3 regions of the Enterobacter sp. UPMP2052 genome follow, and region 2 is predicted to be linked to each of the others. Evidence: predicted binding sites of a transcription regulator. Region 2 holds the regulator's gene; each other region holds the start of a gene.
The links. The regulator CRP, encoded in region 2, controls carbon source genes, mostly activating them, when cyclic AMP is high. The targets are predictions, from matches to a motif close to ATGTGANNNNNNTCACAT.
Positions count from the first base shown of each region.

Region 1: the regulator CRP is predicted to act here: its motif matches at 974-991, upstream of epd (erythrose-4-phosphate dehydrogenase).
Region 3: the regulator CRP is predicted to act here: its motif matches at 1,244-1,261, upstream of ACWKX3_RS00770 (NupC/NupG family nucleoside CNT transporter).

Region 1 is NZ_JBSKJR010000013.1:54,125-56,395, forward strand. Features, by position in the region: gene epd (erythrose-4-phosphate dehydrogenase) at 1-778, opposite strand, end outside; gene ACWKX3_RS21255 (nucleoside/nucleotide kinase family protein) at 1,025-1,735, opposite strand; gene ACWKX3_RS21260 (MltR family transcriptional regulator) at 1,732-2,241, opposite strand; gene glpX (class II fructose-bisphosphatase) at 2,257-2,271, opposite strand, start outside.
Region 2 is NZ_JBSKJR010000005.1:168,220-170,490, reverse strand. Features, by position in the region: gene ACWKX3_RS15675 (phosphoribulokinase) at 1-166, shown strand, start outside; gene ACWKX3_RS15670 (OsmC family protein) at 253-657, opposite strand; gene crp (cAMP-activated global transcriptional regulator CRP) at 969-1,601, shown strand; gene ACWKX3_RS15660 (YccS/YhfK family putative transporter) at 1,659-2,271, shown strand, end outside.
Region 3 is NZ_JBSKJR010000001.1:164,072-166,342, forward strand. Features, by position in the region: gene ACWKX3_RS00770 (NupC/NupG family nucleoside CNT transporter) at 1-1,179, opposite strand, end outside; gene ACWKX3_RS00775 (Nramp family divalent metal transporter) at 1,525-2,271, shown strand, end outside.

The sequences.
Region 1 (2,271 bases), on a different contig from region 2:
CTTCACAGGCTTTTACCGGTTTTTTCACCGTCACGCTGAGGTCGATTGCGGTCACGTTAATGGTGGGAACACGCACGGCAATCGCTTCAAAACGGTCGTTAAACTGCGGGAAAATTCGGGTGATCCCGGCCGCCAGCTTGGTATCAACCGGAATGATGGACTGGCTCGCCGCACGGGTGCGCCGCAAATCCGGGTGATACGCGTCGATAACCTGCTGATCGTGCATAGCGGAGTGGATCGTGGTCACGGTACCGGACTCAATGCCATACGCATCGTCTAACAGTTTAATGACCGGAATAATGCAGTTGGTGGTACAGGAGGCGTTGGAGACAATGCGGTGTTCGGCCTGCAGCTCGTGCTGGTTGACGCCGAAAACGACAGTGGCATCGAGGTCGTGACTGCCGGGATGGGAAAACAGCACCTTTTTCGCGCCGGCGTTCAGATGTGCTTCACCGTGCTCACGGTTGCCGTACACGCCGGTACAGTCCAGCACGACGTCCACTCCCAACTCGCGCCAGGGTAGCGACTCAAGAGCAGGCTCATGCAGCACGCGAATGACATCGTCGCCGACAAACAGCTGCTCCCTCTCCTGGCGAACGTCCCAGGCAAAGCGCCCATGGCTGGTGTCGTATTTCAATAAATGCGCCATGCCCGCAGCATCCGCCAGTTCATTGATTGCCACCACGGTGATTTCCGCACGACGCCCGGATTCATATAAAGCACGAACCACGTTACGTCCGATGCGACCGAAGCCATTAATCGCTACGCGTACGGTCATAGATCTCCTGCAAAGCTATCCCTGGGTTTGAGGTGGCTGAAAGAGTAATCCAGCTACGTTCTGAGGGGAATCCTTGCCTGTCACAAACTGCGATTGATTGGTCATTTGTCGAACATTTAATCGACTGAAACGCTTCAGCAAGAATAAGCGAAACGGGGAATAAAAGGAACGTTCCGCCGGATAGATTCGCCATTTATCTGACTTGCGTCACATTTTCATGACCCAAAGCGCGCCGTATTATTCCATTCAGGCAAACCGGTATTCACCTGCTTCCGTCATGCGCAACAGCGCATCGGCCTGGCGACTATGGCCCAGCACGCGCTCAACATTCGGCCCATCCGTACGTAAATAAAAGGCCTGCGCCTCCTCCTGCGATAACCCCCCTGCGACCTTGCGCTGCACAAGACGCTCACGCAGCGCTGACGCAGGTGCAGTAATAAAGATGGAGAAATCACAGAACGCCCCCAGCGCCTTCCACCTATCGTCATCCAGTAAAAGCCAGTTTCCTTCGACGATAACAATGCTGGCCGTAACCGCAATCGCTGCTTCAACAGGGTCGTGTTTTTGTCGGTCATACTGAGGCCAGACTGCGGTCTCCTCGCCCAGTAGGCGCAGATTTTTTGCCAGCTTCGCCACATCGAAGGTTTCCGGTGCGCCTTTATAAGGACGCAGTTGGTTTGCAACCAGCCAGTCATTGTAATGATGGAATCCATCCATCGGGAGAGTTTGTATATCAGGCAGACCGGGCTCCCGCTGCGAGAGATATTCCCAGAACGTCGTTAATGTGGACTTGCCTGTTCCCGGCGGAGCACTGAGAAAAACAACGGTCCTTCTTTTACCGCCACGTCTGTGCAGCTTCGCGATATCCTGTAACAGAGGGAGATGGACGTTTTGTATCTCATCTTCGCCATACTGCGCTTCAACCGGTAATCCATTCACTGTCAGGCTAATTTTCACGGTTCTAATTCCTTGAGTATCGTCGTTACCGCCAGCGTCATTGCCGTCTTGACCATGCCAGTAAAGCGAACCTCAGACCATGCAGCAAAATCGGCAAATTTCATCGATTTAAGGGCATTAAATAAGGTTGCATTACGGGTAATGCTATTTACGTTGCTGATAAAATCCCAGGTGATGTCATCCGCGAACCCCGGAATATCACTCTGTTCGCTCAGATACTGACTGAACTGGGAGAAATGGGTGATATCGGCATAAAGCCATTTATCCATTTTTCCCAGCGCGTAAATCAAACGCAACGCCACGCTTATATCGTCAAGCGGCCCGCTTTGCGCGAGTAACGGCTTCACTGCATATTCCACGATCTCTTCATCATTATTCACGAACAGCGACGGCAGAAAACGTCTGATCCCCAGCAGCAAAATCTCATTTGCCGTTGTCATAAACGAAAGTAAATCCAGCTGAGCATCCAGTTGCTCAATTACGTCGTCTTCGGTTAGCGTCGTCATTCGTTTCTCGATAAATCACCATGAATGCAG
Region 2 (2,271 bases):
CAATCTGGACGGGATCGACTACCCGTGGCTGCTGGCGATGCTGCAGGGGTCGTTTATTTCACATATCAATACGTTGGTGGTGCCGGGCGGAAAAATGGGGCTGGCGATGGAGTTAATCATGACACCGCTGGTGCAGCGGTTGATGGAAGGCAAGCAGATCGCGTGAGTTGTTTTGCCCGGTGGCGCTGCGCTTACCGGGCCTACGATCGTGCTTTTGTAGGGCGGGTCAGCGAAGCGCCACCCGCCAAAAGATTAGGCCTCAATCACTTCATACGAATGGGTAATATTAACCGCTTTCTCAAGCATTAACGCCACAGAGCAGTACTTCTCCGCAGACAGGTCAACCGCGCGCGACACCGCCGCGTCTTTCAGGTCTTTACCCGTGACAATAAAGTGCAGATTGATATGCGTGAACAGGCGTGGCGCCTCTTCGCGGCGTTCAGACGTGAGCTTCACTTCGCAATCGGTCACGTCGTGACGGCCTTTTTGCAGGATCGACACCACGTCGATAGCGCTGCATCCCCCCGCCGCCATCAGCACCATCTCCATAGGGCTTGGGGCTTTATCGCCGGAGTTACCGTCCATCAAAATTTGGTGGCCTGACGCAGACTCGCCCAGGAACGTCAGCCCTTCTACCCACTTTACACGCGCTTGCATATTCATTAACTCCAACGTTGCATTTTTGGTGACAGAGTACGCGCGCGTTACATTTCACGCAACGGAAGGCGACCTGCATCATGCTGAAGCGAGACACCAGGAGACACGCGTCAAAAGCTATGCTAAAACACTCAGGATGCTACAGTAATACATTGACGTTACACATGTATGCAGAGGACATCAAACTTTACTGGCTGCGAAACGTTACGACAGCCGACTTCCCAGGGTATGGGTAAGAATTCGATTGCAACCCCAGAGTCAGGATGCGATTTATGGCTCTGGTGACAGCTTATAACAGAGGATAACAGCGCATGGTGCTTGGCAAACCGCAAACAGACCCGACTCTCGAATGGTTCTTGTCTCATTGCCACATTCATAAGTACCCATCGAAGAGCACGCTGATTCACCAGGGTGAAAAAGCGGAAACGTTGTATTACATCGTCAAAGGCTCGGTGGCAGTGCTGATCAAAGATGAAGAAGGGAAAGAGATGATCCTTTCTTATCTGAACCAGGGCGATTTCATCGGTGAACTGGGCCTGTTTGAAGAGGGCCAGGAACGTAGCGCCTGGGTTCGTGCGAAAACCGCATGTGAAGTGGCTGAAATTTCTTACAAGAAGTTCCGTCAGCTGATTCAGGTAAACCCTGACATCCTGATGCGTCTCTCTTCCCAGATGGCTCGCCGTCTGCAGGTGACGTCTGAGAAAGTGGGCAACCTTGCCTTCCTCGACGTTACCGGCCGTATCGCGCAGACCCTGCTGAACCTGGCTAAACAGCCGGACGCGATGACCCACCCTGACGGCATGCAAATTAAAATTACCCGCCAGGAAATTGGTCAGATCGTTGGTTGCTCCCGTGAAACAGTGGGCCGTATCCTGAAAATGCTGGAAGACCAGAACTTGATCTCTGCCCACGGTAAAACCATCGTGGTCTACGGAACCCGTTAATTACGGTCAAACGGCGTGCCACCGCAAGGTGACACGCCGTTTTTGTCTCTACTCCCCATGTGGCGCAGGCTGATCTATCACCCGGAAGTTAACTACGCACTGCGGCAAACGCTGGTGTTGTGCCTTCCTGTGGCCGTGGGCCTGATCCTTGGTCATCTCCAGCAGGGTCTGCTGTTTTCCCTTGTGCCTGCCTGCTGCAACATTGCGGGCCTCGACACGCCGCATAAGCGCTTTTTCAAACGCCTGATCGTTGGCGGTTGCCTGTTTGCAGGCTGTAGCCTCGCGGTGCAGCTTCTGCTGGCCCGGGATATTCCGCTGCCGCTCATTCTGACCGTGCTGGCAATGACGCTCGGCGTGACTGCTGAAATCAGCTCGCTGCACGCCCGACTGCTGCCCGCCTCGCTGATTGCCGCCATCTTTACGCTGAGCCTGGCGGGCAATATGCCGGTGTGGGAGCCGCTGCTGATCTACGCCCTCGGCACGCTGTGGTACGGCGTATTCAACTGGTTTTGGTTCTGGCTGTGGCGGGAACAGCCGCTGCGCGAATCCCTGAGCCTGCTCTACGTGCAGCTAGCGGAGTACTGCGAGGCCAAATACACCCTGCTGACCCAGCACACCGATCCGGAAAAATCACTGCCGCCGCTGCTGACGCGACAGCAAAAGGTGGTGG
Region 3 (2,271 bases), on a different contig from region 2:
CAGCGCCGCGATAGAGGCGGAGAGCACGCTGACCAGCGTCGAACCGTACACCAGCTTCAGACCAAAGCGAGAAACCACGTTGCCCTGTTCTTCGTTCAGACCTTTAATCGCACCGGCGATAATACCGATGGATGAGAAGTTGGCGAAGGAAACCAGGAACACAGAGAGGATGCCTTCTGCGCGCGGAGAGAGCGTGCTGGCAATTTTCTGCAGATCCATCATTGCAACGAATTCGTTAGACACCAGCTTGGTGGCCATGATACTGCCGACCTGCAGCGCTTCGTGAGCCGGAACACCCATTACCCAGGCAACAGGGTAGAAGATATAGCCCAGAATGCCCTGGAAGGAGATACCGAGCACCGCCGCGAACAGGGCGTTCAGGGCTGAAATCAGGGCGATAAAGCCGATCAGCATTGCCGCAACGATAATCGCAACCTTAAAGCCCGCCAGAATGTATTCACCCAGCATTTCGAAGAAGCTCTGACCTTCATGCAGATTTGCCATCTGCAGGTTCTCTTCGCCCTCTTCAACACGGTACGGGTTGATCAGAGACAGAACGATAAAGGTGCTGAACATGTTCAGAACCAGTGCCGCAACAACGTATTTTGGCTCCAGCATGGTCATGTATGCGCCAACAATCGACATGGAAACGGTAGACATCGCCGTTGCAGCCATGGTGTACATACGATTGCGGGACATTTTGCCGAGGATGTCTTTATACGCGATAAAGTTCTCAGACTGACCGAGGATCAGGGAGCTTACGGCGTTGAAAGATTCCAGTTTGCCCATACCGTTCACTTTTGACAGCACGGTACCGATAGCGCGGATAACAACAGGCAACACGCGGATGTGCTGCAAAATACCAATCAGCGCAGAGATAAAGACGATAGGGCACAGCACTTTCAGGAAGAAGAACGCCAGGCCTTGATCGTTCATATTACCGAAGACGAAATTGGTCCCTTCGTTGGCAAAACCGAGCAGTTTTTCGAACATTTCGGAAAAGCCTTTGACGAAGCCGAGTCCCACGTTGGAGTTCAGGAAGAACCACGCGAGTAAAACTTCAATAACCAGAAGCTGAACAACAAAGCGGATGCGGATTTTTTTGCGGTCATGGCTGACCAGCAACGCAAGCGCAGTAACGACAACGAGTGCCAGGACAAAATGAAGGACGCGGTCCATATTTGCTCCAAATATGAGGCAGGTTTAATTTCCGTGCACATTCTATGTAACAAGCGCAAAGAAAACGAGATCAAGGCCACACTATAGTTACATCCTGTGACGAGTCTCAAAAATAGTGATCAACAATACATTTTTGTTATGTTAGGTAAATGAGTGAAAAGTTAAGTTTGTGTGCTACGCTTCACAAATGACTGCGCATTTTCACAATCTGTGATGTCGCACCACCTGCCCACCTATTGTTCTTAGCTATCAATGAAATCATTTTTAACCACCTAAATGGTCTTGATAATCATTCTCATTTTGATAGCATAAAACATAGCAAAGGCTATATTTCCAGAGGCAGACATGACAAACAGTCGCGTAGAGGGTAGCAGTGGCAGAGCAGCGCGCAAGTTGCGGTTCGCGTTAATGGGACCTGCGTTCATTGCTGCTATTGGCTATATCGATCCGGGTAATTTTGCGACCAACATTCAGGCCGGGGCCAGCTTCGGCTATAAGCTGCTGTGGGTGGTAGTCTGGGCCAACTTCATGGCGATGCTGATCCAGATGCTTTCGGCAAAGCTGGGTATCGCCACAGGTAAAAACCTGGCGGAGCAGATCCGCGACCACTATCCGCGTCCGGCGGTGTGGCTGTACTGGATCCAGGCGGAAATTATCGCCATGGCGACCGATCTCGCCGAATTTATCGGGGCGGCTATCGGCTTCAAGCTGATTTTAGGCGTGTCGCTGCTGCAGGGTGCCGTGCTGACCGGGATTGCGACGTTCCTGATTTTGATGCTGCAGCGTCGCGGGCAAAAACCGCTCGAAAAGGTGATTGGTGGTCTGCTGCTGTTTGTGGCCGCAGCCTATATTGTTGAGCTGGTATTTTCTCAGCCGAATCTGGTGCAGCTCGGTAAAGGGATGGCGATCCCGAGCCTGCCTAATACCGAAGCCGTATTCCTGGCGGCAGGGGTGCTGGGCGCAACCATCATGCCGCACGTTATCTATCTCCACTCTTCATTAACCCAGGATTTGCACGGCGGAACGCGTAAAGACCGTTACTCCGCCACCAAATGGGACGTGGCGATTGCCATGACCATTGCCGGATTTGTG